DNA from 3 places in the Pseudonocardia sp. Ae331_Ps2 genome. Region 2 is predicted to be linked to each of the others. Evidence: predicted binding sites of a transcription regulator. Region 2 holds the regulator's gene; each other region holds the start of a gene.

Region 1 (9,998 bases), 3.7 Mb from region 2:
CACCGGTGCCACCGCCCGCGAGGGTGGGAAGGCCGGGGAGGGCGCGGGGATCCGGGAGCCAGGACACTGCCCGTCGTCGCGGATTCCCACTGGTGAGGGCGCGGACCCTCGAGGAGGACATGCGATGAGCCACGACCTGGTGGTGCTCGGTACCGACCCGTCCGGCGACGGCGCACCCCGCCCGGGTGCCCACGTCGCCGACCTGCTGGCCGACGCCGAGACCGTCTTCGCCTTCCCCCAGGCCGAGTCGACGGCCCTGTTCTACGCCGAGGCGTGGCGGGTCGAGCCGGTCACCCCGCGTGACGCCGTCGCCCGGATCGGGGCCTGGGCCGCCGCCGGACCCGCCGGCGGCGCGGTGCTGCTGGTCGGGGGCGACCCCGCGGCCGACGCCGCGCTCGGTGCGGTCCTCGACGGGTTGGCGCGCACCGTCCCGGCGCTGCGGGCCCGGGTCGCCGAGGGCAGCCGCGTCGCGCCGCCGCACCGCAGCCCGCTGATCGGCTGAGACCGCCGGCGGGCGGCGCGCTCAGGCCCGCCAGCTGCCCAGCGGGTCGGCCCGGGTGAGGTCGGGGTCGGCGGCGTCGAGCGTGCGGGTGCGGCCGGGCCCGGTGTAGGCGGTCTCGAAGCGCACGGTGACCCGCCCGTGCCCGGCGCCCTGGACCCAGCCGTGGCCGTGCTCGGGGTGGGCGACGTCGTCGCCGGCGCGCCAGGGCCGGTCCGGGTCGGGTTCGCGGTCGGGGCGGCCCGGGCGGACGGGGCCGGGCACGTCGCCGGCACCCGTGGTCGCGTCGGCCCCCGCGGTACCGCCGGTCCCCGCAGGACTGTCGGCCCCCGCGGCCGCGCCCGTCCCCGTCCTCGCGTCGGTGTCCGGAGGTGCGTCGGTGTCCGGTGGTGCGTCGAGCACGGCCACCCCCGCCGCGCCGGCCCGGGCGTCGGCCGCGGGCGGGGGGTCCAGGGCCGAGGCCGTCGTCCACCCGTTCTCCGAGGGCACCGCGTCGAACAGGGCCAGCGGCGGCTCGTCGCCGAAGCCGGACACCGACACGCCCAGCAGCCGCACCCCGCCCTCGCCGACCGCGCCCTCGGCCAGCCGGCGCGCCACCGCGACCAGGGTCGCCAGGTCCCGGGTGCCGAACGGGGTCGTCTCCGACCGGGTGTGGGTGGTGAAGTCCCCGGTCCGCGCCTTCACGGTGACGGTGCGGGCGGTCCGACCGTCGGCGACCAGCCGTCGGTGCACGGCGACGCAGATCGACTCCACCGCGGTGTGCACCGCGCTCATCGCGGTCAGGTCGGCGTCGAAGGTCGTCTCCGCGCTGATCTGCTTGGCCGCGCCGCGCGGGGCGACCGGACGGTCGTCGATGCCGCGGGCGAGACGGTGCAGCTCGGACCCGATCGCACTACCCAGCACCCCGGCGACCTCGCGGGCGTCCATCGCGGCGAGCTGCCCGATCGTCTCGATCCCGATCTTCCGCAGCGCCTCGCCGGAGACCGGCCCGATGCCCCACAGTGACCGCACCGGCAGCGGGTCGAGCACGGCCGCCTGCTCGGCGTGGGCGATCACCCGCAGCCCGTCCGGCTTGGCCAGCTCGGAGGCGATCTTCGCGATCTGCTTGCCCGACCCGGCGCCCACCGAGGCGGGCAGCCCGGTGCGGTCGCGCACCGCGCCGCGCAGCCGGGTGCCCCACTCCCGCACCTGGTCGGGGGAGGCGCCCACGAGGTCGGGCGGCTCCACGAACGCCTCGTCCACCGACACCGGCTCCAGCACGGGGGAGAACTCGCCGAGGACGGCCATGACCTCCTCGGACAGCGCCTTGTACAGGGAGAACCGGGGCGGCAGGACCGTCGCGTGCGGGCAGCGCCGCCGCGCCTGGCCCATCGGCATCGCCGAGCGTGCCCCGAACACCCGGGCCTGGTAGCTCGCCCCCGCGACGACGCCGCGAGGTCCCGCGCCGCCGACGAGGACCGGACGGTCGGCCAGGGTGGGCCGGGTGAGCTGCTCGACGGAGGCGAAGAACGCGTCCATGTCGAGGTGCAGCACCCAGCGGTCGGCCGCCGCGGTCACTCCATCATCACCCGTGCATCGTGCCCCGGCGCACCGACAGGATCGCGTCGCCGTCGGCGACGGTGACGGCCGGGGCCACCGGTCCCGCCCCGGCGACGGCGCCCGGGTGGTCGTCGAGGCCGGTGGGGACGTCGGTGACCCACCAGCTCCCGGCGGTGCCGGTCCAGTCCAGCACCCGGGCCGGGCCGTGCGGCGGGGACAGGGTGATCGCGTCCATCGGGCTCGACAGGCCTTCCCCGGTGGCCTTGAGCAGCGCCTCCTTCCGGGTCCAGGTGACCAGGAAGCCGGTCCCGTCGGGCGTCCCGGCGGCGAGCTCGGCGGGGGACAGGGCGTGCCGGGCCAGGCCGTCGAGGCCGGACAGGGGGCGGTGCGCCTCGACGTCGACGCCGACCGGCCCGGTCCCGACCGCGACACCGACCAGCGCGCCGGAGTGGGTGAGGGAGAAGCCGGGGTCGTCGCCGCGCCCGGCCAGGCGGGGCTTGCCGTGCGGCTCCCCGCAGCGGCAGGTCCGGTCGAGGACGAGCTCGGCGGGGTCGGCGTCGAGCCGCTCGGCGAGCACGAGCCGGGCCAGCGCGTGCGCGGCGAGGTAGCGGGCGCGGTCCTCGGGCCGTCGCAGCGCGACGAGCCGTTCGCGTTCGTGGGCGTCCAGCAGCGCGACGAGGTCGGCGCGGGCGCCGGGATCGGCCGGGGCGGCCCACCAGACGGTGACGGTCACGGCGTCCAGCCTCCCACGTCGCACCCCGGTCGGGGCGCGCCGCCGGGAGTGATCACGGACCGGGCACACGAAGGGTCGCCCGTCGGCGTCTCCGGTGCCCGGTCCGTGCTCCCCGTGCGGTCAGCCGCTGCGGCGGGCGGCGAAGTCCGTGCGGACGTGGGCCGGGCGGGCCTGCGGGGCCGGCCCCGCCGTGCGCGGTGCCGCCGGGCCGCCCGGCGCGCCGGACCGGCCGCGCTTGGCCGCACGGCGCTCGGCGCGGTTGGCGGGTGTGGTGGCGGTGGCCCCGCCGGGTGCCGCCCCGCCGGCCGTGCCGGGCCCGGTCGCGCCGGTCAGGGAACCGGGAACCGCGGACGCGTCGGTCGGTCGGGCTGTGCTGTGGGCTGCCCTGTGGGCGGTGCTGTGGGCGGTGCTGTGGGCGGTGGTGTGGCGGGTCGTGGGCATACGACCTCCTCGGAACATCGGGTCGGACTCGGACCGGGTGAGAGGGGCCGGTGACGCGCGGGGACGCCGGAGGGGCCGCGTGAGGGCGGCGACGGTTCCGGGGCCCGGTGAGGACGTCACGGGCCGGCGACGGAGGGCGCGGAGATCGACCGCGCGGGTCGCTCAGAGGAACCGGATCAGCATGGCGGCGACGCTACGACGACGACCCCGACCGGTGCCACCGGTTTTCCCCGGCGCCGCCGCCCTATCGTCGCGGGCATGGGTACGGCGGGCACGGGTACGGCAGGGACGGCGGGCACGGTGACGGCGGACGTGCTGGTGATCGGCGGCGGCATCGCGGGGGTGTCGGTCGCGTGGGAGCTGGCCGCGCACGCCCGGGTCGTGCTGACCGAGGCGGAGGACGACCTGCCGGTCCACTCCACCGCCCGCTCCGCGGCGACCTACATCCCCGGGCACGGCTCCGGCCCGTTCCGCGCGCTGATCGACGCCTCGGGCCCGCGGTTCGCCGCGCTGCCCGCGCTGCTCGGCACGCCACCGCTGCTGAGCCCGCGCCCGGTCCTGCACGTCGCCGACGACGACCTGGCCGCCGACCACCTCGCCACGACGGTGCGCGAGCAGCACGGCGAGCCCGGCGCCCCGGTCGCGCTGGACCCCGAGCAGGCCTGGCGACGCGTGCCGGTGCTGCGCCGGGCCCCGCGTGCGGCCGCGTGGACCGCCGGTGCCTGCGACGTCGACACCGCCGCCCTGCACGACGGCTACCGGCGCGGGCTGCGCGCCCGCGGCGGCACCGTGCTGCGCGGGGCCCGGGTGGCCGCGCTGGAGCGGGACGGCTCCGGCTGGACCGCCACGACGGCCGCCGGGCACCGGGTGCGGGCGGAGACGGTCGTCGACGCGGCCGGCGCCTGGGCCGACGCGGTGGCGGCACTCGCCGGCGTGCCCGGTGCCGGACTGACCCCCTACCGGCGCACGATCGCGGCGTGCCCGGTCGCCGACCCGTCGGTGCTCACCGTCGACGGCGCCGTCCTGCCGATGGTCGTCGACGCCGCCGAGCGCTGGTACCTCAAGGCCGAGGCGGACACGGTGCTCGTCTCCCCGGCCGACGAGACCCAGGCCGAGCCGGGCGACGCCCGTCCCGACGAGCTCGACGTCGCCCTCGCCCTGGACCGGGTGGGCGCGGCGACCACGCTGGGGCTGCGGTCTGTCCGGACCGCGTGGGCGGGGCTGCGGACCTTCGCCCCCGACCGTGCCCCCGTGCTGGGTGCGCGCCCGGAGCACCCCGGCTTCTTCTTCGTCGCTGGGCAGGGCGGGTCGGGCATCGAGTCCGCGCCGGCGCTGGCCGCGCTGGCCGCGTCGGTCGTCCTCGGCCGGCCGTCGCCGGCCGACATCGATCTCGACCCGGCTGCGTGCTCCGTCACACGATTGACGTAAGCGCTCGCTTACCACCGGCTGGCACGATGGACCCATGGCGCTGACCACCACCGGCACCGAGACGCACGACCTGTTCTCGGGCGACTTCTGGACCGACCCGCACCCCGCCTACGCGGCCCTGCGCACCGAGGAGCGGGTGCGGGAGCTCGCACTTCCGGACGGGAAGGTGTGGCTGATCAGCCGGTACGCCGACGTCCGCGCCGCGTTCGTCGACCCGCGGCTGAGCAAGGACTGGCGGTACACGCTGCCCGCCGACCAGCGCGAGGGCCAGCCGGCCGCGCCGATCCCGATGATGATCCTGATGGACCCGCCGGACCACACCCGGCTGCGCAAGCTCGTCGGCCGCTCGTTCACCGTGCGGCGGATGAACGACCTGCAGCCCAGGGTCGAGGAGATCACCCAGGAGCTGCTCGACGCGCTGCCTGCCGAGGGCCCCGTCGACCTCATGCGCCAGTACGCGTTCCTCGTCCCGGTGCTGGTCATCTGCGAGCTGCTGGGCGTGCCCGCCGAGGACCGCGACAAGTTCTCCGCGTGGTCGTCGGTGCTGGTCGACGACTCCCCGCAGGAGGAGAAGTTCGCCGCGATGGGCAGCCTGAACGGCTACCTCGCCGAGCTGATCGAGCGCAAGCGCACCGAGCCCGACGACGCCCTGCTCTCCGGCCTGCTCGCCGTCAGCGACGCCGACGGCGACCGGCTGTCCTCCGAGGAGCTCGTCGCGATGGCGACCCTGTTGCTCATCGCCGGGCACGAGACCACGGTCAACCTGATCGGCAACGGCGTGCTCGCCCTGCTGACCCACCCCGAGCAGCACGCCCGGCTGAAGGCCGACCCGTCGCTGATCAACTCGGCGGTGGAGGAGTTCCTGCGCTTCGAGTCCCCGGTCTCCAACGCCCCGATGCGCTTCGCCAGCGAGGACGTCGAGTACTCCGGGGTGACCATCCCCGCCGGATCGACCGTGATGCTGGGGCTCGCCGCGGCGAACCGGGACCCGGAGTGGCTGGCGGACCCGGATCGCCTCGACATCACCCGGGACTCCTCGTCCGGGGTGTTCTTCGGGCACGGCATCCACTTCTGCCTGGGCGCGCAGCTGGCCCGCACCGAGGGGCGGGTGGCGATCGGCAAGCTCATCGCGCAGCGACCGGACCTGGCGCTGGCCGTCGACCCCTCGGAGCTCGTCTACCGCGAGTCGACGCTGGTCCGGGGCCTGTCCCGGCTGCCGGTCACGCCGGGCGCGCCCGCCTGAGGGACGCGCCGCCGCCGGACGCGACCGAGGGGGCGCGCCCGGCGGGGCCGGCGTGGACCCGGCGGGGCGGCCGTCGGTGCAGCGGGTCGGGGTCAGCGCAGCGGAGCGCCGGTCTTCTCCCGGACCTCGTCGGCGGTGACGCCGGGCGCGGTCTCGACCAGTGCGAGCCCGTCCGGCGTCACGTCGATCACGGCCAGGTCGGTGACGATCTTCGTGACGCAGCCGAGGCCGGTGATCGGCAGCGAGCACCGCTCCACGATCTTGGGGGACCCGTCCTTGGAGACGTGGTCCATCATCACGATCACCGAGCGCGCGCCGTGGACGAGGTCCATCGCGCCGCCCATCCCCTTGATCATCTTGCCGGGGATCGCCCAGTTCGCGAGATCGCCGTTCGCGGCGACCTCCATCCCGCCCAGGACGGCCACGTCGAGCTTCCCGGCCCGGATCTGGCCGAAGCTCTCGGCGGAGCCGAAGAAGGCGGCACCGGCGGCGACGGTGACGGTCTCCTTGCCGGCGTTGATGAGGTCGGGGTCGACCTCGTCGTCGGTGGGGTAGGGGCCGACGCCGAGGATCCCGTTCTCCGAGTGCAGCACGACCGTCCGGCCCTCGGGGATGTGCCCGGGGACCAGGGTCGGCATGCCGATGCCGAGGTTGACGTACGCGCCGTCGGGCAGCTCCGCCGCGCCCCGGGCGGCCATCTCGTCACGGTTGAGGGCCATGGTCAACGCACCGTCCTGAACTCGACCGGCTTCTCGACGTCGGGGACGTGCAGCACGCGGTGCACGTGGATGCCGGGGGTGTGGACCTCGTCGGGGTCGATCTCCCCGGGCTCGACCAGGTGCTCGACCTGGGCGATCGTCGTCCGCCCGGCCGCGGCGCAGTCCGGGTTGAAGTTGCGCGCCGCGCGCCGGAACACCAGGTTGCCGTGCCGGTCGCCCTTCCAGGCGTGGACCAGCGCGAAGTCCGGGGTGAGGGCACGCTCGAGGACGTAGGTCACGCCGTCGAACTCGCGGGTCTCCTTCGCCGGGGACTCGACGGCGACCGAGCCGTCGGCCGCGTAGCGCCAGGGCAGCCCGCCCTCGGCGACCAGCGTGCCGACCCCGGCCGGGGTGTAGAACGCCGGGATGCCCGCGCCGCCGGCCCGCAGTCGCTCGGCGAGGGTGCCCTGCGGGGTCAGCTCCAGCTCCAGCTCGCCGGCGAGGTACTGGCGGGCGAACTCCTTGTTGTTGCCGACGTAGGAGCCGATCGTGCGCCGGATGCGCCCGGCGGCGAGCAGGGTGCCCAGGCCGAAGCCGTCGACGCCCAGGTTGTTCGAGATCGTCTCCAGGTCCGTCGCGCCCTGTTCCAGCAGCGCCGCGATCAGCACCGTCGGAACCCCGGACATGCCGAACCCGCCGACCGCGAGCGACGCCCCGTCGCCGATGTCGGCGACCGCCTCCGCGGCGGATGCCACCACCTTGTCCATCACTCACCTCCGTCGCCGACGACGGTACGCGGCGTACGACAGACGCACAAGTGTTCGCTCTGCGAACACTGCCGGAGTGGCGTCCACGCGCCGAGATGCAGCTCAGCGGGGCCCGAGGGTGCCCCGTACCCCGCTGAGCTGCATCTCGACGACCGCCGCCGTCGCGGCGCACCGTCGGTCGGGCGGGCGCGGCGCGGGTCAGGCCGGGGCGGGGGCGGTGTGCGGGTCGCCGACGGCGATCTCCCCGCCCGCGGCGACCTCGGCGTACACGCCCGCGCACGCCCAGACCCCGCCGATCTGCGGGATCTCGATGCGGTTGTGCTTCGCGATCGTGCGCAGGGTGTCCGGGTCGTCGGGCAGGTCGCCCTGGGGGAGCGTCGTCATGACGCACCGCATGGTGGCGAAGGAGAAGGAGACCCGGACCTCCTCGCCGATCGTCGACGTGCTGCCCGGCCAGTCGTTCTCGACGAAGCCGTGGCCGCCGTCGGGGGATGAGTCGGCGCGGAGCACGATGTTCGGCCGGTAGCGCAGCGCGTCGAAGGTCGCCTCCGGCGCGAGCTCGCGGAGCCGGTCGAGGGTGGACTCGGTGAGCACGTGCAGCGACGACAGGTCGAAGAACGTGCCCGGCGCCCCGAACGCGGAGATGTCGAACCGGCTGATGGCCTCGCCGGAGTCCTCGTGCCGGGTCGTCGTGGCGTCGATGAGCGCGCGCGGGGCGAGCTGCTGCGGGGTGAGGCCCTCGATGTCGGGCCACAGCTCCTCGAAGTGGCTGCCCTCCGGCGGGACCGAGACCAGCGACACGTCCCGCCCGAGCGCGGCCGACAGCGCGGTGTCCAGGCCCTCGTCGTCGCTGCGCAGGACCGAGCCGTCCGGGAAGGTGATCTCGACCGGCGGCAGCGGCTCCCCGGGCACCGGCTCGGCGACGAACCGGGCCGCGAAGCCGAGCAGTCCGAGCCAGCGCCTGGGCACCTTGGCGCTGGCGATGCTCCCGGTCTCGGTGTCGAGCACCGCATAGGCGCGGTCGCCCAGCAACCCCCGCCCGCTGACGGTGGCCCGGGTCAGGGACTCACCGAGCATGGACTTGACCGGGTACCGGTACAGCGCGACGACCGTCATGTCCGGTGTATATCGGCCCGTCCGCGTCCCCGGCACGGGTCGGACGGAGGGGGCCGCCCGGCCGGGTCTCAGCTGAGGGACTGCCGGGGGAGGGTCGCCGCGGATGCGCCGTCCCGCCCTGTCGGACCACCCGTTCGGCTCAGCAGGGCGACCCGGAGCTCGTCCGCGGAGTCGTAGACGGTGTCCGCGCCCGCCGCGACCAGCTCACCGGGCTCGGCGTAGCCCCAGCCCGCGCCGACGCAGCGCAGGCCGTGCTCGGCGGCGCCCTCGACGTCGTGCAGCCGGTCGCCGACCATCAACGGCTCGTCGGCACCGGACGGGTGCCCGAGCCGGCGCAGGGCCTCGGCGACCACGGCGCCCTTGGTCGGCCGGTCCGCGGTGCGCGTGTCGCCGACGATCTCGGTGAACAGGTCGGTCCAGCCGTGGTGGGCGATGATCCGCCGGGCCGGCGGCTCGGCCTTGCTGGTGGCCAGGGCCATCGTCACGCCGGCCGCGGACAGCGCGCGCAGCAGCTCCTCGACGCCGGGGTACGGAGTGCAGTCCAGGCAGCCGTCCTCGTCGCCGTAGATCCGCCGGTACACCGGCAGCACCGCGGCGGCGCCCTCCTCGCCGAGGATCGGGGGCAGGCTGCGGTACAGCGGCGGGCCGAGCAGGTGGGTGCCGAGCGCGGACTCGGGGACGTCCAGGCCCACCTCGTCGATGGCGCGGCGCATCGAGCCGAGGATGCCGGGGGCGGAGTCGACGAGGGTGCCGTCGAGGTCGAGCAGGATGTGGGTCAACACGTCGGGCCATTCTGCCTGCCGGGCGACGCGGGCGTCCTCCTCCCCGGCGGTCGCAAGCCGTACGCTCGTACGCATGGCGAACACGTTGCTCGGGCCCCTGTCCGGTACCGACCGGGTCGACGGCCTGCTCGACGACGGCGCGTGGATCGCCGCCCTGCTGGAGGTCGAGCTGGCGCTGTCGGCCGTCGCCGCCGAGCAGGGCGCGGTCGCCGAGCACGACGCCGACGCGGTGGAACGCGCCGTCGCCGCCGTCGCGGGCCTCGACCCGCACACGCTGGCCGCCGAGTCGGTCGAGGGCGGCAACCCGGTCATCCCGCTGGTCAAACGGCTCAAGGCGGCCGCGGCGCGGATCCAGCCCGGCGCCGAGCGGGCGGTGCACCCGGGCGCGACCAGCCAGGACGTCATGGACACCGCGCTGATGCTGCTCACCCGCCGGGCCGGGCACCGCATCGTCACCGACCTCACGGCCTGCGCCGACGCCGCGGCCGCGCTCGCCGCCGCCCACCGCGGCACCCCGTGCGCGGCCCGCACCCTCGGCCAGCAGGCGTTGCCCACCACCTTCGGCCTGGTCGCCGCGACCTGGTGCACCGGGCTGGACCGGGCGCGCACCGGTCTCGACCGGGTGCTCGACGCCCTGCCGGTCTCCTACGGCGGCGCCGCGGGCACCCTCGCGGCCGTCCACCCGCACGGCCCGGCCGTCGCCGACGCACTGGCCGCGCGGCTCGGGCTCGCCCCGCAGGGCGTGCCGTGGC
Region 2 (9,998 bases):
GTGCTCGCTCGTAGGCTGGTGGCATGACCGGCGGCATCGCGTTCAGCAAGGGGCACGGCACGCAGAACGACTTCGTGGTGCTGCCCGACCCGGACGCCGCGCTCGACCTCACCCCGGCCCGGGTCTCCGCGGTGTGCGACCGCCGCCGCGGCCTCGGCGCGGACGGGGTGCTGCGGGTCGTGCGCTGGGCGAAGCTCGCCGGTGAGCCCGGCGTCGGGGAGCCCGTCGACGGCGTCGAGTGGTTCATGGACTACCGCAACGCCGACGGCTCGCTCGCCGAGATGTGCGGCAACGGCCTGCGTGTGTTCGCCCGCTACCTGCACGAGCGCGGCTGGGCCACGGGTGGCCCGGTCGGCACCCGCAACGGGGTGCTCGACACCGCCGTCGGGCCGGACGGGGTCTCGGTCGGGCTCGGGACGGTCGGCGTCGGCCCGGCGTCGGTCGCCACCAGCGGCGACGCGCGCTTCGACGGCATCGCCCTCGACGTCGGGAACCCGCACCTGGCCTGCGTCACCGCGGCCGACCCGGACACCCTCGACCTGACCCGCGCGCCCTCCTACGACCCGGCGCTGTTCCCGAACGGGGTGAACGTCGAGTTCCTGACCCCGCTGGACGGCCCCGCCGACGGCGGCCGCATCCGGATGCGGGTGCACGAACGCGGTGTGGGGGAGACCCGCTCCTGCGGCACCGGGACCGTCGCGGCCGCCGTGGCCGCGCTGCGGCACGCCGGGCACACCGCCGGGGACGTGCAGGTCACCGTTCCGGGCGGGTTGCTGCGGGTGACGGTGGAGGCCGGCACCGACGAGCGGACCGGGCCCACGACGCTGCACGGCCCCGCGGTGCTGCTCGCCTCCGGCGAGCTGGACCGTGCGTGGTGGGACGCTCCCGCCTGAGGCCCGCGAATCGGGGCGGACACGAGTCCCGCGACGTGGGAGGATGGGGGCAAGATGACTGATGCCCACACGCACCCCTCCGTGACCCCTTCCACGTCGAACCCGGTTCCGACGGGTGGCGAGCTCGACCTGGAGGAGCGCACGTCGCTGCGCCGGATCCACGGGCTGTCCACCGAGCTCACCGACATCACCGAGGTCGAGTACCGCAAGCTCCAGCTGGAGCGGGTCGTGCTCGTCGGTGTCTGGACCGAGGGCACGGCCGAGCAGGCCGACAACTCGATGACCGAGCTGGCCCGCCTCGCCGAGACCGCCGGTTCCGAGGTGATGGACGGCCTCGTGCAGCGCCGCTCCAGCCCGGACCCGGCCACGTTCATCGGCTCCGGCAAGGTCGAGGAGCTGCTCGGGGTCGTCCGCGCCACCGGCGCCGACACCGTGATCTGCGACGGCGAGCTGTCACCCGGCCAGCTCCGTCAGCTGGAGGAGCGGCTCAAGGTCAAGGTCATCGACCGGACCGCGCTGATCCTCGACATCTTCGCCCAGCACGCCCGCTCCCGGGACGGCAAGGCCCAGGTCGAGCTCGCGCAGCTGTCCTACCTGCTGCCGCGGCTGCGCGGCTGGGGTGAGGCGCTGTCCCGGCAGGTCGGTGGCCGGGCCGCGGGCGGCGTCGGTATCGGTGGCCGTGGCCCCGGTGAGACGAAGATCGAGCTGGATCGGCGCCGCATCCGCGCGCGGATGTCGAAGCTGCGCCGCGAGATCGGTGCGATGCGCCAGGTCCGCGAGACCCAGCGCGGCAGCCGTCGCCGCAACGAGATCCCCTCGGTCGCGATCGTCGGCTACACCAACGCGGGCAAGTCGAGCCTGCTCAACCAGCTCACCGACGCCGGGGTTCTGGTGCAGGACGCGTTGTTCGCGACGCTGGACCCGACCACCCGCAAGGCACAGACGCCCGACGGGCACGACTACACCCTCACCGACACCGTCGGGTTCGTGCGGCACCTGCCGCCCCAGCTCGTCGAGGCGTTCCGCTCCACGCTGGAGGAGGCCGCCCGGGCCGACCTGCTGGTGCACGTCGTCGACGGGTCCGACCCGCTGCCCGACGACCAGATCGCCGCGGTCCGTCAGGTGCTCGTCGAGGTGGGGGAGGCCGCGGGCGACACGATGCCCCCCGAGCTGCTCGTGATCAACAAGATCGACGCGGCCGGTGACCTCGCGCTGGCCCGGCTGCGGCACGCCCAGCCGGACGCCGTGTTCGTCTCGGCACACAGCGGCACCGGGATCGACCGGCTCCGCGAGCACATCGCCGAGCGCCTGCCGCGCCCGGACTACGAGGTCGACCTCCTGCTGCCCTACACCGAGGGTGCGCTGGTCGCGCGGCTGCACGACGACGGCGAGATCCTCGCCGAGTCCCACACCGCCGACGGCACCCGGATCCGGGCGCGGGTGAAGCCGGAGCTGGGCACCGCGGTGCTGCCGTTCGCGGTGGCGGGCTCTGCCGTCCCGATCGGGACCGGCGCCGACCTGCCGGCGACGGCAGCGGGCCACTGAATGGGCGGCCGGGTGGGCGGCCGCGTCCGGGGGTCGTGGCCCGCCGCCTGACCATTGTCGTCTGCCTGACCACTGTCCTCTGCCTGGCCGGTGCGCTCACGGGTGCGGCCGCGCCGCCGCCCGGGGCGCACCCGGTCTGCACCGTCGACGATCCGCGGCTGGCGGAGCTGTCCGGGCTGGTCGCGCAGGGCCCGCCCGGCGGAGCCCCGCAGCGGTACCACGCGATCGTCGACGGCGGGGGGACCGCGCGGACGTTCACCCTGGACCCGTCCGGCTGCGCAGTCACCGGAACCCGGCAGGCCGACGTCCCGGTCACCGACGTCGAGGACCTCGGGCTCGGGCCGGGCGGGGATCTCTGGCTCGCCGACACCGGTGACAACGGGGCACAGCGTGGCTCGGTCCGGCTCGTCGTGCTGCCCCCGGCCGGGCCGCCACGCGTGTACGACCTGGACTATCCGGACGGTCCGCGCGACGTCGAGGCGCTGCTGGTCGGCGACGACGGCGTGCCCCTGCTGGTGGACAAGACCACCGGGGCCGCCGGGGTGTACCGACCCGACGCACCGCTGCGCGAGGGCGGGGGCCCGGTCCCGCTGCGTCGGGTGGCACAGGTCGTGCTGCCCTGGTCGGGCACCGGTGGCGGGCCGCTCGGGGCTGCCGGATCCCGCACGATCACCGGCGGCGGGGTCTCACCGACCGTGGCCGACGGCGGACGCGCCGCCGTGCTGCGGACCTACACCGACGCCTGGGTGTTCCCGCTGCCCGTCGGCGGACCGGCGACGGCCGACGTGCTGGTCGCGGCGCTGGGCGGGGCACCACTGCCGGTGCCGTTGCCGGACGAGGCCCAGGGCGAGGCGATCGCCCCGGACGGCCGGGGTGCATTGCACTCCGGCAGCGAGGCCCGGGGCCCGACCGCGGCGGCGATCACCGTCGTCCCGGGCGCGGTGCCCGCGGCGACCGGCCCACGGGCACCGGTCGTGGCCCAGCCCGCCGAGGTGCCGGAGTACCGCACGTACCCGTCGTGGCTGCCCGCCGCGGGCGGGGCGGCGGTGCTCGCGGTGCTGCTGGTGACCGGTGCCGTCGCGATGTCCCTGCACGGACGGCGCCGCCGGTCCCGCTGACCGCGGGAACCGGGCGCCGCCGAGGAGGTCAGAGGCGGCGCAGGACCGCCACGACGCGGCCGAGGATCGACGCGTCGTCACCCGGGATCGGGTCGTAGGCGTCGTTCGCCGGCATCAGCCAGATGTGCCCGTCCTTGCGGCGGAACGTCTTCACCGTCGCCTCGCCGTCGATCATCGCGGCCACGATCTCGCACTGCTCGGCCACCGGCTGCTGACGCACGACGACCCAGTCGCCGTCGGTGATCGCGGCGTCGACCATCGAGTCACCCTTGACGTTGAGCAGGAACAGCGTGCCCTCGCCGACGATCTCGCGCGGCAGCGGGAACACGTCCTGCACGGCCTGCTCGGCCAGGATCGGGCCACCGGCGGCGATGTCGCCGATGAGCGGCACGAACGCCGGCGCCGGCCGCGCGGAACGCAGCTCGGCGGTGTCGGCGTCGGAGTCCGACCCGTCGGTGCCGGCGATCTGCTCCGGGCTGCGGACGTCGACCGCGCGGGTGCGGTTCGGGTCGCGCCGGAGGAAGCCCTTGCGCTCCAGGGTCCGGAGCTGGTGGTGCACCGACGAGGTGGACGTGAGGCCCACCGCGTCACCGATCTCGCGGACGCTGGGCGGGTAGCCGTACCGGTCCACCCAGTCCCGGATGACGGCCAGGACCTTCTTCTGCCGCGGGGTCAGGCCGCGGGTGTCGGTCGCGGGGTCGGGGAACTCCCGGACCGTCGCGGATCCCCGGTCCGCGGCGGTGCCGGTCACGCCGGGACCACCGTGTCCGGTGTCGTCCGCTGCCATCGCATTCGCCTCCTCGGGGTACTTACGGCGACGACCCTAGCCGTCGCGGGCCCGTTCGCCAAACATGCGTTCGAAGTCGCCCGGGGCGTGTCGTGGATTCCGTCGGGCCGTGGTGGTAGAACATCGCACAGGCGTTCGATCGAACACCGGTTCGATCGGTCTGGTTCGATCGGATGCCGTCCGCGTCGCCGTCCGGCCGCGCGGGGCGACCGGCAGCGGGAACGGCAGTGGGGGTGGCGATCGTGGACGCAGCGGTCATCGGGGGTATGACGGTCATCGGACGGGCTCCGGTCGGCACCGCGGCCGGCGCGGTGCGGCCCGTACCGACGCCGGGTCCCGTGCGCCGCGTGGTGGCGGCGGTGGGTGTCCTGCTGGCCTCGGCGGCCGCGGTCGTCGCGCTCGGGGTGGTCGCCGACGTCGCCGCCCACGGCCCGGCCGTGCCGCCCGCGGTCGGCGCGCCACGCTGAGAGCGTCTCCGGCACGTGCGGTGACCTGCGGAGACGCGGTTGTTGTCGGTGTCGGGTGCTACACCGCTCGTACGCCCGTTCGACCGGGCTCGGGGAAGGGCCGGTCGGGAGCGGGGGAGACGAGACCGCCCGGGGGACGGGCGGTCCGACGGCAGGAGGAACCATGCGAGAGCTCGACGAGCGGATCCGCGACCACGGCGCGGTCGGCTGCCTGACCGGTGCCCCCGCGCCCGGCACCCCCACCTCGCGCGCCCGGCGCGCCGCCCGGGAGCGGGTGCGGGCGGCGGAGGGTGTGGCCGGTCCGGCCGGTGCCGGCTCGTCGGCCGTCGCGCGCGCCGCGCACCGGTGGGCCGCCCACGGTGCACGGGAGCGCGCACTGACCGAGTCGGTCGCGCGGCACCCCGCCGCCCGTTCCCGGCGCGCCACGGCGTCCGGTGTCTCGGCAGCCGGTGTCTCGGTGCCTGGTGTCCCGGTGCCTGGTGTCTCGGCGCCCGGTGTTCCGACGTCCGGTCCGACGGCGCCTGGTCCGACGGCTCACGGTCCGACGGCTCACGGGCGTGCGGCCCGGACCGCGGCACCGGTCGGTCCGGCGGTCCCGCGTGGCGTCACCGGTGGTCCGAACGTCGCGGTCCGGACGCCCCGCTGCACCACCTCGGCGCCGGGCTCCACGGCGACCCTGGTGCGGCCCGCCCGGGTCGCGGCGCCGTCCGGTCCGCGGTCGGTGGCCGTGCCGGCGCCGCGCACGGTCCGTCCGCTGGACCGGCGTTGCCTGGTCCCGGCCCGCCCCCGCCCGGCCCGCAGCCGGGTCCGCGGGCGCCTGGAGCGGTTCCTGACCGGGGTCGCGGTGCTGCTGTGCGCCACGACCGCGGTGGTGGCGCTCGGGCTGCTGGGCGACGCGGCGGCGGGCTGGAACGCCCCCGCGGCCGCCGTGCCGTCGGTCGGTGCCGTGCGCTGAGGAGTGTCGGGGCCGCGGTGCGGTCTCGTGGGCTGGGCCGGTGGCCCGGAGTGGTGCCGGCGTGTCCGGCCCGGGTCATGCAGTGGTGCGGTGCCGACGTGTCGGGCTCCCGGGGCGGAGCCGGTCGGGCGTGCCGTGGTGCGGTGCCGGCGCGGCGACCGTGGTCACGGCGGTGGCGGTGCGGTGACGGTGTGGAGCGATCCGGCGCCGTGTCGGCGTCGCATCGGGTGACGGCATGCGCCGGGCCGGCACGCGGATGTCGGGCGGCGGTCGCCGGGATGTCGCCGGATCGTCGGCGGTGAGCCGCCGGGCGCGTCGGCAGGGCGTGTCCCCGCATCGGGTGGCCGCCGGTCGCGGTCCCCGCGGCGCGACGGACGGCGCCGCGCGTGACGTTCCTCGGCGCCACCAGCGCCGATGTCCCCCTCCATGATCGTCGGCGACGAGCCGGTCGCGGAACGTGGTGTGCAACGCTCGGATCCCGATCGGGCGAAGCTCGGCGCGGCGTGGGCCCCGGGATGGCGGACCCCTAGATGTAGGGGTTACATTGACGTTGTTCCGCCACTGGTTGGGGGGATGGATTGCTGCGGAGAGTTTCCGGAACGTTACGGGAGAGGGTGTGAGCGTCCATGCGCTGCCCGTTCTGCCGGCACCCGGATTCCCGCGTGATCGACTCACGGACCGCCGACGACGGGACCTGCACCCGTCGGCGCCGGTCCTGCACCTCGTGCGGACGCCGGTTCACCACGGTCGAGGAGGCCGTGCTCGCCGTCGTCAAGCGCAGCGGGGTGACCGAGCCCTTCAGTCGACAGAAGGTCGTCAGCGGGGTTCGGCGGGCGTGCCAGGGCCGGCCGGTCGACGAGGACGACCTGCAGCAGCTCGCCCACCGGGTCGAGGAGACCGTGCGGGCACGCGGGGCGGCGGAGCTTCCCAGCCACGAGGTCGGACTGGCGATCCTCGGGCCGCTGCGTGAGCTCGACGAGGTCGCGTACCTGAGATTTGCGAGCGTCTATCGCTCCTTCTCCTCCATCGAGGACTTCGAGAAGGAGATCGCCGACCTGCGTTCGGCGGCTGCCGGGGAAGCAGCCGACGACGAGGCCGGCCACAACCGGGACGGGTGAGCCGCTCGGCGGCACGGGTCCGGCGCGCACCCCGCGAGGGGGCGACCGGTACCGGCCGTCGTCGCAGGTCGTACCGGAGGGGAAGACCGTCCGCGCACCCCAGCGCGCGGGTGGTACACGGTGACAAGTGCGGAGGCATGCATGACCGAGACCGTCGGGGGCCCGACGACAGACACCGGTGAGAGCGCGGCTACCAAGCCGGCGCGCAGCCGCGGGAAGACCGGCGCCAAGCGCGCGCCCGGCCTGACCGTCCAGCGTGTCTTCACCACCGAAGGGGTCCACCCCTACGAGGAGGTGGAGTGGGAGCGCCGCGACGTCGTCATGACCAACTGGCGCGACGGCACGGTCAACTTCGAGCAGCGCGGCGTCGAGTTCCCGCGCAGCTGGTCGGTCAACGCCACCAACATCGTCACCAGCAAGTACTTCCGCGGCGCGGTGGGCTCGGACACCCGTGAGTCGAGCCTGAAGCAGCTCGTCGAGCGGGTCGTCGGCACCTACAAGCGGGCCGGTCTCGAGCACGGCTACTTCGCCACCGAGGGCGACGCCGAGATCTTCGACCACGAGCTGACCTGGATGCTGATCCACCAGGTGTTCAGCTTCAACTCGCCGGTGTGGTTCAACGTCGGCACCGCCAGCCCGCAGCAGGTCAGCGCCTGCTTCATCCTCTCGGTCGACGACACCATGGAGTCGATCCTGAACTGGTACCGCGAGGAGGGCCTGATCTTCAAGGGCGGCTCCGGTGCCGGCCTGAACCTCTCGCGCATCCGCTCGTCGAAGGAGCTGCTGTCCTCGGGCGGCACCGCCTCGGGCCCGGTCTCGTTCATGCGCGGTGCCGACGCCTCCGCGGGCACCATCAAGTCCGGCGGCGCCACGCGGCGCGCGGCGAAGATGGTCGTCCTCGACGTCGACCACCCCGACATCGAGGAGTTCGTCGAGACCAAGGCCAAGGAGGAGGCCAAGGTCCGCGTCCTGCGCGACGCCGGCTTCGACATGGACCTGGGCGGCTCCGACATCACCTCGGTGCAGTACCAGAACGCCAACAACTCCGTCCGCGTCACCGACGAGTTCATGCGCGCGGTCGAGGAGGGCACCGACTTCGGTCTGCGTGCCCGGATGACCGGTGAGGTCATCGAGCGCGTCGACGCCCGCAAGCTCTTCCGCGGCATCGCCGAGGCGGCCTGGAACTGCGCCGACCCGGGCATCCAGTACGACGGCACGATCAACGACTGGCACACCACCCCGGAGTCCGGCCGCATCAGCGCGTCGAACCCGTGCTCGGAGTACATGCACCTGGACAACTCCAGCTGCAACCTCGCGTCGCTGAACCTGCTGAAGTTCCTCGACTCCGACGACCGGGTCGACGCCGAGACCTTCGCCAAGGCCGTCGAGCTGATCATCACCGCGATGGACATCTCGATCTGCTTCGCGGACTTCCCGACCGAGCCGATCGCCGACACCACCCGGAAGTTCCGCCAGCTGGGCATCGGCTACGCCAACCTCGGCGCGCTGCTCATGGCGACCGGCCACGCGTACGACTCCGAGGGCGGCCGCGCGCTCGCCGGGTCCATCACCTCGCTGATGACCGGTGCCGCGTACAAGCGCTCCGCCGAGCTCGCCGGTGTCGTCGGTCCGTACGAGGGCTACGCCCGCAACGCCGAGGCCCACCAGCGGGTCATCCGCAAGCACGCCGCGGAGAACGACCGCATCCGCACCTTCGCCTCCAGCACCCCGGTGCAGAAGCTCGCCACCCAGGTCTGGAAGCAGTGCCAGGACATCGGTGAGGTCAACGGCTGGCGCAACGCGCAGGCGTCGGTGCTGGCCCCGACCGGCACGATCGGCCTGATGATGGACTGCGACACGACCGGCATCGAGCCGGACCTGGCGCTGGTCAAGTTCAAGAAGCTGGTCGGCGGCGGCTCCATGCAGATCGTCAACCAGTCGGTGCGCCGGGCCCTGGACAACCTCGGCTACCAGGCCGAGCAGGCCGAGGCGATCGTCGAGTACGTCGCCGAGCACGGCCACGTCGTCGACGCCCCGGGCATGAAGCCCGAGCACTACGAGGTGTTCGACTGCGCCATGGGCGACCGGACGATCGCCCCGATGGGCCACGTCCGCATGATGGCCGCCGCGCAGCCGTTCCTGTCCGGCGCCATCTCCAAGACGGTCAACATGCCCGAGCGGGCGACCGTCGAGGACGTCGAGCGGATCTACCTCGAGGGGTGGCGCCTCGGTCTCAAGGCCCTGGCGATCTACCGCGACAACTGCAAGGTCGGCCAGCCGCTGTCCGCGGGCAAGGGCGGCGACAAGAAGGCCGGCGGTGACACCGCGGAGGCCGAGAAGGTCACGGTCGTCGAGCAGCGGCCGGTCCGCAAGCGGCTGCCGAAGAAGCGGCCCAGCGAGACCGTGTCGTTCACCGTCGGCGGCGCCGAGGGCTACCTCACCGCCGGCAGCTACCCCGACGACGGCCTCGGCGAGATCTTCGTCAAGCTCGGCAAGCAGGGCTCGACCCTGGCCGGTGTGATGGACGCCTTCTCGATGTCGATCTCGGTGGGCCTGCAGTACGGCATCCCGCTGGAGTTCTACGTCTCGAAGTTCTCCAACCTGCGCTTCGAGCCGGCCGGGATGACCGACGACCCGGACGTGCGGATCGCGACCTCGGTGCTGGACTACCTGTTCCGCCGCCTGGCGCTGGACCACCTGCCGTACGAGAAGCGCGCCCAGCTGGGCATCTTCTCCTCCGACGAGCGGTCCGCCCAGGTCGAGAACGACTACGGCACCGGCGAGAAGCTCGACATCGAGGAGTTCCGTTCCTCGGTGCCGACGATCGAGGAGCGCAAGGAGGCCGGTGCCGAGCCCGCACCGGTCGAGGTCGGCAGCTCCACCGAGCTGCTCGAACTGCGGCTGGGCAAGGCCGCCGACGCCCCGCTGTGCATGACCTGCGGGACGAAGATGCGCCCCGCCGGGTCCTGCTACCTCTGCGAGGGCTGCGGCTCCACCAGCGGCTGCAGCTGAGCGACACCGCACCACACCGGGGCGGCTCCGACATCGGGGCCGCCCCGGCGCGCGTGGCGGTGCAGGATCGTCGGTGCAGGGATCGTCGGTGCAGGGATCGGAG
Region 3 (9,998 bases), 5.2 Mb from region 2:
CCGGTGATCGCGGGGGCCGGGTGGATGTCCTCGACCTCCAGCCCGACCCGGACGAAGGCGTCGCCGATCGCCTCGGGCCCGGCGGGCAGCGCCGCCGGGTCGATGTGCCGGGCGAGCCAGGACGCGGACACTCGCACTGCTCAGAACTCCTCGTGTGGAAGCGGGGTGGGCCGGGTCAGACGCCGAACGCGGTCGAGAAGCGGACGTCGCCCTCGACCATGTCCCGCATGTCCGGGATGCCGTTGCGGAACATGAGGGTCCGCTCGATGCCCATGCCGAAGGCGAACCCGGAGTACACCTCGGTGTCGACGCCGCAGGCGCGCAGGACGTTCGGGTTGACCATGCCGCAGCCGCCCCACTCGACCCAGCCGGGGCCGCCCTTCTTCTGCGGGAACCACAGGTCCACCTCGGCCGAGGGCTCGGTGAACGGGAAGTACGACGGTCGCATGCGGGTCCCGGCCTCGGGGCCGAACACCGCGCGGGCGAACGCGTCGAGCGTCCCCTTGAGGTGGGCCATGGTCAGCCCGCGGTCGACGGCGAGGCCCTCGACCTGGTGGAACACCGGGGTGTGGGTGGCGTCGAGCTCGTCGGTGCGGAAGGTCCGGCCCGGGCAGGCGACGTAGACCGGCAGCTCGCGCTCCAGCAGCGACCGGACCTGGACCGGCGAGGTGTGCGTGCGCAGCACCGTGCCCGAGTCCTGCCCGCGCTCGGGGTCACCCAGGTAGAAGGTGTCCTGCATGGTGCGGGCCGGGTGGTCCTTGCCGAAGTTGAGCGCGTCGAAGTTCAGCCAAGACGCCTCGACCTCGGGGCCCTCGGCGACCTCCCAGCCCATCCCGACGAAGATGTCGGCGATCCGCTCGGACAGCTGGGTGATGGGGTGGCGCGCGCCGCGCGGGCAACGGTCCCAGGGCAGGGTGACGTCGACGGTCTCCTCGGCCAGCACCCGGGCGTCGCGCTCGGCGAGCAGGACCTCGCGGCGCGCGTCGAACGCGGCCTGGGCCTCCACGCGGGCGGCGTTGACCCGCTTGCCGGCGTCGGCGCGCTCGGGACCGGGCAGCTGTCCCAGCGACCGGCGCGCCATCGGGATCGGGGCGCGGTCCCCGAGGTGCGCGGGCTTCACCGCGGCCAGCGCGTCGAGGTCGCCCGCCTCGTCGAACGCCGTGCGGGCGGCCTCCACCGCGGCCTTCAGTACGTCCGGGTCAAGAGGGCTCGCCGTGTCGTTCTCACTCATGGTGCCCACGATCGTAGAGGGCGGCCGCGAGCGGGTTTCAGCCGCGCGCCGGGGGCAGCTGCGGGGCGACGCCCGCACGGGCCGCGACCGTCGCGTACAGGCAGATCGCCGCGGCGGTGGCGAGGTTCAGCGACTCGGCCCGGCCGTGGATCGGGACGCGGACCCGGTGGTCGGCGGCGTCGTGCACCTCGGCCGACGGGCCGTGCGCCTCACTGCCGAGGATCCAGGCGACCGGCCCGGCGAGGGTCGGGGTGACGGCGGGGTCGTGCAGGTCGACCTCGCCGTGCCCGTCGGCGACGAGTGTGGTCAGCCCGGCCGCCCGGCACATCTCGACGACGGCGGGGGCGTCCCGGTCGCGGGCCAGCGGCAGGTGGAACACGCTGCCGGTGGAGGCCCGGACGGCCTTCCCGTTGTGCGGGTCGACGGTGTCCCCGGCGAGGAGGACCGCGTCGCAGCCGGCTGCGTCGGCGACCCGGACCACGGTGCCGACGTTGCCGGGGTCGGAGATGCCGTCGCAGACGGTGACGAAGCCGGGGACCCCGGCCAGCGCGGCGGACACCGGCACGTCGAGCAGGTCGCAGACGGCGACGAGCCCCTGCGGGGTGACCGTCTCCGACAGGGCCGCGGCGGCCTTCTCGGTCACCGGGGACACCCGGGCGCCGGAGCGCTCCGCGGCCTCGACCAGCTCGGGGTGGCGCGCGGCGGCGACGGCGGTGACGAACAGCTCGTGCACCGTGACGGCGTCGAGGGCCTCACGGACGGCCTGGGCCCCCTCGACGAGGAAACGCCCGGCCCGATCGCGCCCCGCGCGTCGCAGCAGCTTGCGTGCCGCTGCGACGCGGGGGGTGCGTTCGGTGCCGGGCGTGGAGTCCGCGGAGCGCTCACCGGCGCTGCGCGACTCGATGTCGCCCCGGGTCACCTCAGGCCGCGGAGCCCTGCTCGGTGCCGACCGGCAGGTTCTCCTTCGCCACCGCGACGAGCGCGGCGAAGGCGGCCGGGTCGCTCACGGCGATCTCGGCGAGGTTCTTGCGGTCGACCTCGACACCGGCGGCCTTGAGGCCCTGGATGAACCGGTTGTAGGTCATGTCGTTTGCGCGGGCCGCGGCGTTGATGCGGGTGATCCACAGCTGCCGGAAGTCGCCCTTGCGCGCGCGACGGTCCCGGTAGGCGTAGTTCATCGAGTGGAGCATCTGCTCCTTGGCCTTGCGGTACAGCCGCGAGCGCTGCCCGCGGTAGCCGGCGGCCGACTCGAGCGTGGTGCGGCGCTTCTTCTGGGCGTTCACGGAGCGCTTCACGCGTGCCATGGGGTATCTCCTGGGGCTTCTCCGGCACTACCGCGGTGGGGGTGCGGCGTGCCGGGGTTCGTGAAAGGGGCGGAAGGTCAGTGACCGAGCAGCTTCTTGACGCGCTTCACATCGGCCTTGGCGAGCTCGACGGTGCCCGACAGGTCACGCTTCTCCTTGCGCGACTTGACCTCGAGACGGTGCCGCAGCCCGGCCTGCTGGCGCATGAGCTTGCCGCCACCGGTGATGCGGACGCGCTTCGCGGTCCCCTTGTGCGTCTTGTTCTTCGGCATGACGTATCCGTTCGATGTCGGCCCCCGAGGTTCCGGGGGTCGGTGCGGGTACTGCGTGTCCCTCCCGTGCCCGGCGGCGGCCGGACACGGGAGTGGGACCTCACGCCTCGGCGTCTGCCGGGGCGTCGGAGCTGGCTGCGGCCGTCGTCTTGCGCGAGACCGGCTTCTTCGTCGGTGCCAGCACCATCGTCATGTTGCGGCCGTCCTGTTTCGGAGCGGCCTCGACGACGGCCATGTCACCGATGTCCTCGGCCAGGCGCTGGAGCAGGCGGTAGCCCAGCTCGGGACGCGACTGCTCGCGACCACGGAACATGATCGTGACCTTGACCTTGTTGCCGCCTTCGAGGAAGCGGATGACGTGACCGCGCTTCGTCTCGTAGTCGTGCTTGTCGATCTTCGGCCGGAGCTTCTGCTCCTTGATCACGGTGAGCTGCTGGTTGCGCCGGGACTCCCGGGCCTTCTGCGCGCTCTCGTACTTGAACTTTCCGTAGTCCATGAGCTTGCAGACCGGCGGGCGGGCCTGGCCGGCGACCTCGACGAGGTCGAGGTCGGCGTCCTGGGCCAGCTTGAGGGCGTCCTCGATGCGCACGATCCCGACCTGCTCGCCGTTCGGGCCCACGAGGCGGACCTCGGGCACGCGGATGCGGTCGTTGATGCGGGGCTCTGTGCTGATGGGGTCTCCTGAGTGACTCGCTGTGTCGCTACTACCTGCTGCGCCGGCGACGACAAGCGAAGACCCGTTGATCGGCCCGCGACAGAATTCTGCCGTGAAGCCGGACCATGGACCCGGACACCGTCACGATCACGGCACGGGTGGGAGCGGGGCTCCACTTGACGCCCGGAACACACGTGACAACGCGATCCCGGGTGGTCGCATTCCCGAGGGTAACAGGCCGCCGGTGCGCCGGGAACGCGGGGTCGGACCGGGACCTGCGCGGACCCCGGCCCGGGGCGGGGCTCAGCCCGCGCTGGCCGCCTTGGCCCGACTTCGCCGTGCGGTCGTCGACCGGCCCGCGGCCGCGGTCCCCGTGCCGCTTCCACTGCCCTTCGACGACGCGGCCCGCCGCCGGGCCGGTGTGACCGGGGTGTGGTCCGGGGTGACCAGATCACGCAGGAACCGGCCGGTGTGGCTGTCGGGGTGCGCCGCGATCTGCTCCGGTGTCCCCTGCGCCACCACGGTGCCACCGCCCGAGCCGCCCTCCGGGCCCATGTCGATGACCCAGTCCGAGGTCTTGATGACGTCGAGGTTGTGCTCGATCACGATCACCGTGTTGCCCTTGTCCGCCAGCCCCTGGATGACGGCGAGGAGCTTGCGGATGTCCTCGAAGTGCAGGCCGGTGGTCGGCTCGTCGAGGATGTAGACGGTGCGGCCGTTGCTGCGCTTCTGCAGCTCGCTGGCGAGCTTGACCCGCTGGGCCTCACCGCCGGACAGCGTCGGCGCGGGCTGCCCGAGCCGGACGTAGCCGAGGCCGACGTCGACCAGGGTCCGCAGGTAGCGGGCGATCGAGGTGATCGGCTCGAAGAACTCGGCGGCCTCCTCGATCGGCATGTCCAGGACGTCGGCGACGGTCTTGCCCTTGTAGTGGACCTCCAGGGTCTCCCGGTTGTACCGGGCCCCCTTGCAGACCTCGCACGGCACGTAGACGTCCGGCAGGAAGTTCATCTCGATCTTGATCGTGCCGTCGCCGGTGCACGCCTCGCAGCGGCCACCCTTGACGTTGAAGGAGAAGCGGCCCTCGGCGTAGCCGCGGACCTTCGCCTCGGTGGTCGCGGCGAACAGCTTGCGGACCTTGTCCCACACGCCGGTGTAGGTCGCCGGGTTGGACCGCGGGGTCCGCCCGATCGGCGACTGGTCGACCCGGACGAGCTTGTCGAGCTCGTCGACGCCGTTGATCCGGGTGTGCCTGCCGGGGACCTGGCGGGCGCCGTTGAGCCGGTTCGCCAGCACCGTGGCGAGGATGTCGTTGATCAGCGTCGACTTGCCGGACCCGGAGACCCCGGTGATCGACACCAGGCCACCGAGCGGGATGTCGACGTCGATGCCGCGCAGGTTGTGCTCCCGCGCGCCGACGATGGTCAGCCTGCGGTCGTGGTCGAGCACCCGGCGCTCGGGCAGCGGGATCGACTTGCGCCCGGACAGGTAGGCGCCGGTCAGCGAGGTGTCGTGCGACTCCAGGTCGGCGATGGTGCCCGAGTGCACGACGCGGCCGCCGTGCTCGCCGGCGCCGGGGCCGATGTCCACCGCCCAGTCCGAGGCGCGGATGGTGTCCTCGTCGTGCTCGACGACGATCAGCGTGTTCCCCAGCTCCTTGAGCCGGGTCAACGTGTCGATCAGCCGCCGGTTGTCGCGCTGGTGCAGCCCGATCGACGGCTCGTCGAGCACGTAGAGGACCCCGACCAGGCCGGATCCGATCTGGGTGGCCAGCCGGATCCGCTGCGCCTCGCCACCGGACAGCGTGCCCGCGGCACGGTCCAGCGACAGGTAGTCCAGCCCGACGTCGAGCAGGAAGCCCAGCCGGGCCTGCACCTCCTTGAGCACCGCACCGGCGATCATCGCCTGCCGGTCGTCGAGCACCATGCCGTTCAGGAACTGTGAGCACTCAGCCACCGACATGTTCGACACCTGCGCGATCGACCGCTCCCCCAGGTCGCGGTGCGGCAGGGTCACCGACAGCACCTCGGGACGCAGCCGGGCGCCGTTGCACGCCGGGCAGGGGATGTCGCGCATGTAGCCCTCGTAGCGCTCCCGCTGCGACTCGGACTCGGTCTGCTCCAGGCGACGCTCGAGGAACGGCATCACGCCCTCGAAGTTGGCGTAGTACGAGCGCTCGCGGCCGTAGCGGTTGCGGTAGCGCACGTGGACCTGGTCGTCGCTGCCGTGCAGGACCGCCTTCTGCGCGGCGGCGGGGAGCTTGCGCCAGGGGGTGTCCATCCGGAACCCGACCGCGGTGGCCAGGCCGGACAGCAGCCGGCCGAAGTAGTCCGCGTTGTGTCCGGACGACCAGGGCGCGATGGCGCCGTCGCCGAGGGACAGGTCCGGGTCGGGGACGACCAGCTCCGGGTCGACCTCCTTCTTGATGCCGATGCCGGAGCAGGCCGGGCAGGCGCCGTAGGGCGAGTTGAAGGAGAAGGTGCGAGGCTCGAGGTCGTCGACGGCGAGGGTGTGCCCGTTCGGGCAGGCCATCTTCTCGGAGAAGCGGCGCTCGCGCTGCGGGTCGTCGTCGGGCAGGTCCACGAAGTCCAGCACGACCAGGCCGTCGGCCAGCCGCAGCGCGGTCTCCACCGAGTCGGTGAGCCGCTGCTTGGCCGTCGCCTTCACCGAGAGCCGGTCGACGACGACGGCGATGTCGTGCTTCTCCTGCTTCTTCAGCTTCGGCGGGTCCGACAGCGGGTGGACCGTGCCGTCGACGAGGACGCGGGAGTAGCCCTGGGCCTGCAGGTTCCCGAACAGGTCGACGAACTCGCCCTTACGGGTCCGCACGACCGGCGCGAGCACCTGGAAGCGGCTGCCCTGCTCCATCTCCAGCACCTGGTCGACGATCTGCTGCGGGGTCTGCTTCTCGATCCGCTCGCCGCAGGTCGGGCAGTGCGGGATGCCGGCGCGCGCGTAGAGCAGCCGCAGGTAGTCGTGGATCTCGGTGATCGTGCCGACCGTCGAGCGCGGGTTGCGGTTGGTCGACTTCTGGTCGATCGAGACCGCCGGGGACAGGCCCTCGATGAAGTCCACGTCGGGCTTGTCCATCTGCCCGAGGAACTGGCGCGCGTACGCCGAGAGGGACTCGACGTAGCGCCGCTGCCCCTCGGCGAAGATCGTGTCGAACGCGAGGCTGGACTTGCCGGACCCGGACAGCCCGGTGAAGACGATCATGCTGTCGCGGGGCAGGTCGATGTCGATGCCCTGCAGGTTGTGCTCGCGCGCACCGCGCACGACCAGCTTCGGCCCCTCCGGGACCGGCGACGCGCCCGGGGACAGGGCGGTGCCGGCGTCGCGGCGGTCGGTGCTGTGGTCGCTCACGTTGCGCGCCTCCTGGGGTGGCGGTGCCGTCCGGGTCGGACCCGGTTGTGACGCCCGCGGGCTGACGGACATTCCCGGACCGGGCACCCGTGGCCGGTGAGGTTCGTCCCCTCGTCCGCCGTCGATGCTAGGTGCGACCCCCGACAGGAACCCGGTGAGCGGGGCCCGGCGGTGGTCCGGCGCGGTGGATGCACCTCGGTACGCGCCGGTCGGTCCACCGCGCACGGTACTCGCACGCCTGTTCGATCCGTCAGCGGCCCCGTGCGTGCGACCGGCGGGTTCTCCCCACCGCGGGATGTCGGGACGGGCCGCTACCCTCCCGCTCGTGGACGTCCTGGAGAACTACACCGGTCACACCGAGCCGGGCGGCGCGGCCATCCGCCGCGACCTGGAGCGGCTGAGCATCAGCAAGATCTCGGTCGGCGAGATGGACAACAACGCCTACCTGCTCGTGTGCAAGCAGAGCAACGAGGCGCTGCTGATCGACGCGGCGGCCGAGCCGACCCGCATCGCCGACCTCATCGGCGCCGCGGACGAGCGCCCGGACCTGCGCCACCTGGTCACCACCCACCGCCACGCCGACCACTGGCAGGCGCTGGGCGCGATCGCGGGCATGTTCGAGCCGCGGCTGATCGCCCACCCGCTGGACGCGCCGGAGCTCCCCGCCCCGATGGACGAGTTCGTCGAGCACGGCGACACGATCGCCTTCGGTGAGATCGAGCTGGAGGTCATCCACCTGCGCGGGCACACGCCGGGCTCGGTGGCGCTGCTCTACCGCGGGGAGGACCGGCCGCACCTGTTCACCGGGGACAGCCTGTTCCCGGGTGGGCCGGGCAAGACCTGGTCGGCGGAGGACAACGCGCAGCTGATCAGTGACCTCGAGGAGCGGGTGTTCGACCGGCTCGACGACGACACCTGGTTCTACCCGGGCCACGGTGACGACTCGACGCTCGGGGCGGAGCGGCCGAGCATCCCCGAGTGGCGGTCACGGGGCTGGTGACCCTCGGCGTCACGCCGGGCCGCTGCGGGCGTAGCGGCCGGGCGTGACACCGACCAGCCGCACGAACCGGCGGTGCAGGTGGGCCTGGTCGTGGAACCCCACCGCCGCGGCGGCCGCGGCCGGCGGCGTCCCGTCCAGCAGCAGCGACCGCGCCCGCTCGACGCGGCGGGCGTCGAGGTAGCGGTGCGGCGGGAGCCCGAAGCGGCGCGAGAAGGTGCGGACCAGGTGGCCGGGGTGGGCGTGCAACAGGCGCCCGGCCTCGGCGAGGGTCACACCGTCGACGAGCCGGGAGTCGAGCAGGTCCCGCAGCCGGCCGGCCAGGTCCGTCGGCGGCGCCGGGCCGGGCCCGGCGGTCGGGTCCAGGTGCCGGGCGAGACGTTCGGCGACGAGTGCGAGGCGGCTCTCGGCGTGCAGCTCCTCCCCCGGCACCGCCAGCGCGCGGTGCAGCTCGTCGAGCCTGCGGCGCAGGAGGGGGTCGGCCACCCCCGGCCGGTCGACCGCGGGGCCGACCAGCCCGTCCGTCCCGGACGCCCCCGGGTCGAGGGCGGCGGGGTCGAGGTAGAGGACCCGCTTGCGGAAACCGGAGCCGCCCGCCGCGCGTCCGTCGTGCGCGACCAGCGGCGGCAGCAGCGTCATCGGGGCCTCCTCGGTCCCGTGCGGTCGCCGGTCCAGGTCGTAGCGCACGGCGCCGTCGTCGACGATCAGGACCGTCCACGTGGAGTGCGCGTGCAGCGGGTACCGGTGCCGGACGAAGCGCGCGTGCAGCACCTCCGTGATGCCCGGCACGCGCTGCGGCCGCCAGGCGGTGACGGCCTCGCCCGCCGCCCGCGAACCGGTTCCGGACATGTGCGGAACGTACAAGAGTGCAGGGGTCCTGCCGCCCGAGGATCGACGGCGTGACCGACACCGCCCTGCTCCCCATCTCCTCCGATCGCCCCGCCACCAAGATCGCCGTCGTGCTGCGTGACGACCTGCTCGGCTGGCAGGTCGCGAACGTGACCGCCTTCCTCGCCGCCGGTGTCGCCGCCGGTGTCCCCGAGCTGATCGGCGAGCCCTACGCCGACGCCGACGGCACCGCCTACCTGCCGACCCTCGGTCTGCCGGTGCTCGTGCGCGCCGGGGACGCGACGACGCTCGCGGCCTGCCGGGCCCGGGCGGTCGGCCGCGGACTGCCGGTGGCGGTGTTCACCTCCGCGATGTTCGGCACCGGCAACGACCACGACAACCGTGCCGTGGTCGCGGTGGCCCGGGCCGAGGAGCTCGACCTGGTCGGGCTGGCGCTGCACGGGCCGCGCAACGCCGTCGACAAGATCCTCAAGGGGACGACGACCCATCCGTGACGGCCGGTGCGGCCAGCCCGGCGTCGTCGAACAGCTCCCGCCAGCGCGCCGCCGGGAGCCGGTCCAGCGGCCGGTCGGCCGACGCCCACGCCGCGGCGACGACCTCGGGCAGCAGGTCCGCGCCGACCAGCCCGGCGTCGGTGAGCTCGGCGAGCAGCTGCGGCACGCGGTGCCCGCCCACCCGGGCGACGGCGGCGTCCCAGTCGGCGCGGGTGAGCGGGCGGTCGCGGTCGAGCAGCGCGTTGACGGTGATCTCGTACAGGGCCTGGCTCACGCCGCCAGGATGCCCCCTCAGCCCAGTTCCTCCAGCGCGAGCCCGGTGGAGCGCGGACCGAGCAGGCCGACATCGAGACAGAGCAGCACGATGAGCCCCGCGGCGCCACCGAACACCGCGACCGGCCCGGCCGTGGCCAGCAGCGGGACGGCGACGAACGGGAGGAACGCCGACGTCGCACGGGACAGCGAGTAGGCGATCCCGCCCGCGGTGGAGCGGATCGTCGTCGGGAAGATCTCGGCCTGGTAGATGTGGAACGCGTTGGAGAACACGTTGCTCACCGCGGTCAGCGCGAACCCGGAGCCGACGATCACCAGCGGTGTCGACCCGGCCGCGAACACGATGCCGAGCACTCCGATCGCCAGCGCCGAGGCGATGATCAGCCACTTCCGCTCGAACCGTTCGACCAGCGGGACCGAGGCGAGCGAGCCCAGCGGGTACCCGGCGAAGCTCAGCGCGGCGTAGCCGAGGGACTCGGTGACGTCGAAGCCCTTGGCCACCAGGACCAGCGGCGCGAGCGTGCCGAAACCGTAGTAGGCGACGGTCTGGAGCACCTGGAAGA

The links. Region 2 encodes LexA, which represses DNA repair genes until DNA is damaged. Its sites were predicted from a motif close to CGAACACGTGTTCG; they were not measured.
Region 1: the regulator LexA is predicted to act here: its motif matches at 7,392-7,405, upstream of Ae331Ps2_RS19430 (CoA transferase subunit A).
Region 3: the regulator LexA is predicted to act here: its motif matches at 7,054-7,067, upstream of uvrA (excinuclease ABC subunit UvrA).

The regions. Positions count from the first base shown of each region.
Region 1 covers NZ_MCIM01000001.1:4,046,831-4,056,828, forward strand. The annotation lists cobalamin riboswitch at 1-90, shown strand, start outside; gene Ae331Ps2_RS19395 (hypothetical protein) at 125-502, shown strand; gene Ae331Ps2_RS19400 (DNA polymerase IV) at 524-2,056, opposite strand; gene Ae331Ps2_RS19405 (4'-phosphopantetheinyl transferase superfamily protein) at 2,064-2,771, opposite strand; gene Ae331Ps2_RS19410 (hypothetical protein) at 2,892-3,212, opposite strand; gene Ae331Ps2_RS19415 (FAD-binding oxidoreductase) at 3,471-4,640, shown strand; gene Ae331Ps2_RS19420 (cytochrome P450) at 4,675-5,883, shown strand; gene Ae331Ps2_RS19425 (3-oxoacid CoA-transferase subunit B) at 5,976-6,602, opposite strand; gene Ae331Ps2_RS19430 (CoA transferase subunit A) at 6,605-7,348, opposite strand; gene Ae331Ps2_RS19435 (MOSC domain-containing protein) at 7,547-8,464, opposite strand; gene Ae331Ps2_RS19440 (HAD hydrolase-like protein) at 8,533-9,321, opposite strand; gene Ae331Ps2_RS19445 (lyase family protein) at 9,320-9,998, shown strand, end outside.
Region 2 covers NZ_MCIM01000001.1:387,326-397,323, reverse strand. The annotation lists gene miaA (tRNA (adenosine(37)-N6)-dimethylallyltransferase MiaA) at 1-27, shown strand, start outside; gene dapF (diaminopimelate epimerase) at 24-893, shown strand; gene hflX (GTPase HflX) at 948-2,438, shown strand; gene Ae331Ps2_RS01955 (hypothetical protein) at 2,474-3,556, shown strand; gene lexA (transcriptional repressor LexA) at 3,585-4,343, opposite strand; gene Ae331Ps2_RS01945 (hypothetical protein) at 4,586-4,810, shown strand; gene Ae331Ps2_RS01940 (hypothetical protein) at 4,974-5,765, shown strand; gene nrdR (transcriptional regulator NrdR) at 6,392-6,883, shown strand; gene Ae331Ps2_RS01930 (vitamin B12-dependent ribonucleotide reductase) at 7,025-9,895, shown strand.
Region 3 covers NZ_MCIM01000001.1:5,607,055-5,617,052, forward strand. The annotation lists gene pheT (phenylalanine--tRNA ligase subunit beta) at 1-137, opposite strand, end outside; gene pheS (phenylalanine--tRNA ligase subunit alpha) at 176-1,231, opposite strand; gene Ae331Ps2_RS26185 (RNA methyltransferase) at 1,269-2,150, opposite strand; gene rplT (50S ribosomal protein L20) at 2,152-2,535, opposite strand; gene rpmI (50S ribosomal protein L35) at 2,613-2,807, opposite strand; gene infC (translation initiation factor IF-3) at 2,908-3,444, opposite strand; gene uvrA (excinuclease ABC subunit UvrA) at 3,766-6,780, opposite strand; gene Ae331Ps2_RS26210 (MBL fold metallo-hydrolase) at 7,148-7,822, shown strand; gene Ae331Ps2_RS26215 (AraC family transcriptional regulator) at 7,832-8,668, opposite strand; gene Ae331Ps2_RS26220 (DUF2000 domain-containing protein) at 8,719-9,162, shown strand; gene Ae331Ps2_RS26225 (hypothetical protein) at 9,137-9,436, opposite strand; gene Ae331Ps2_RS26230 (MFS transporter) at 9,454-9,998, opposite strand, start outside.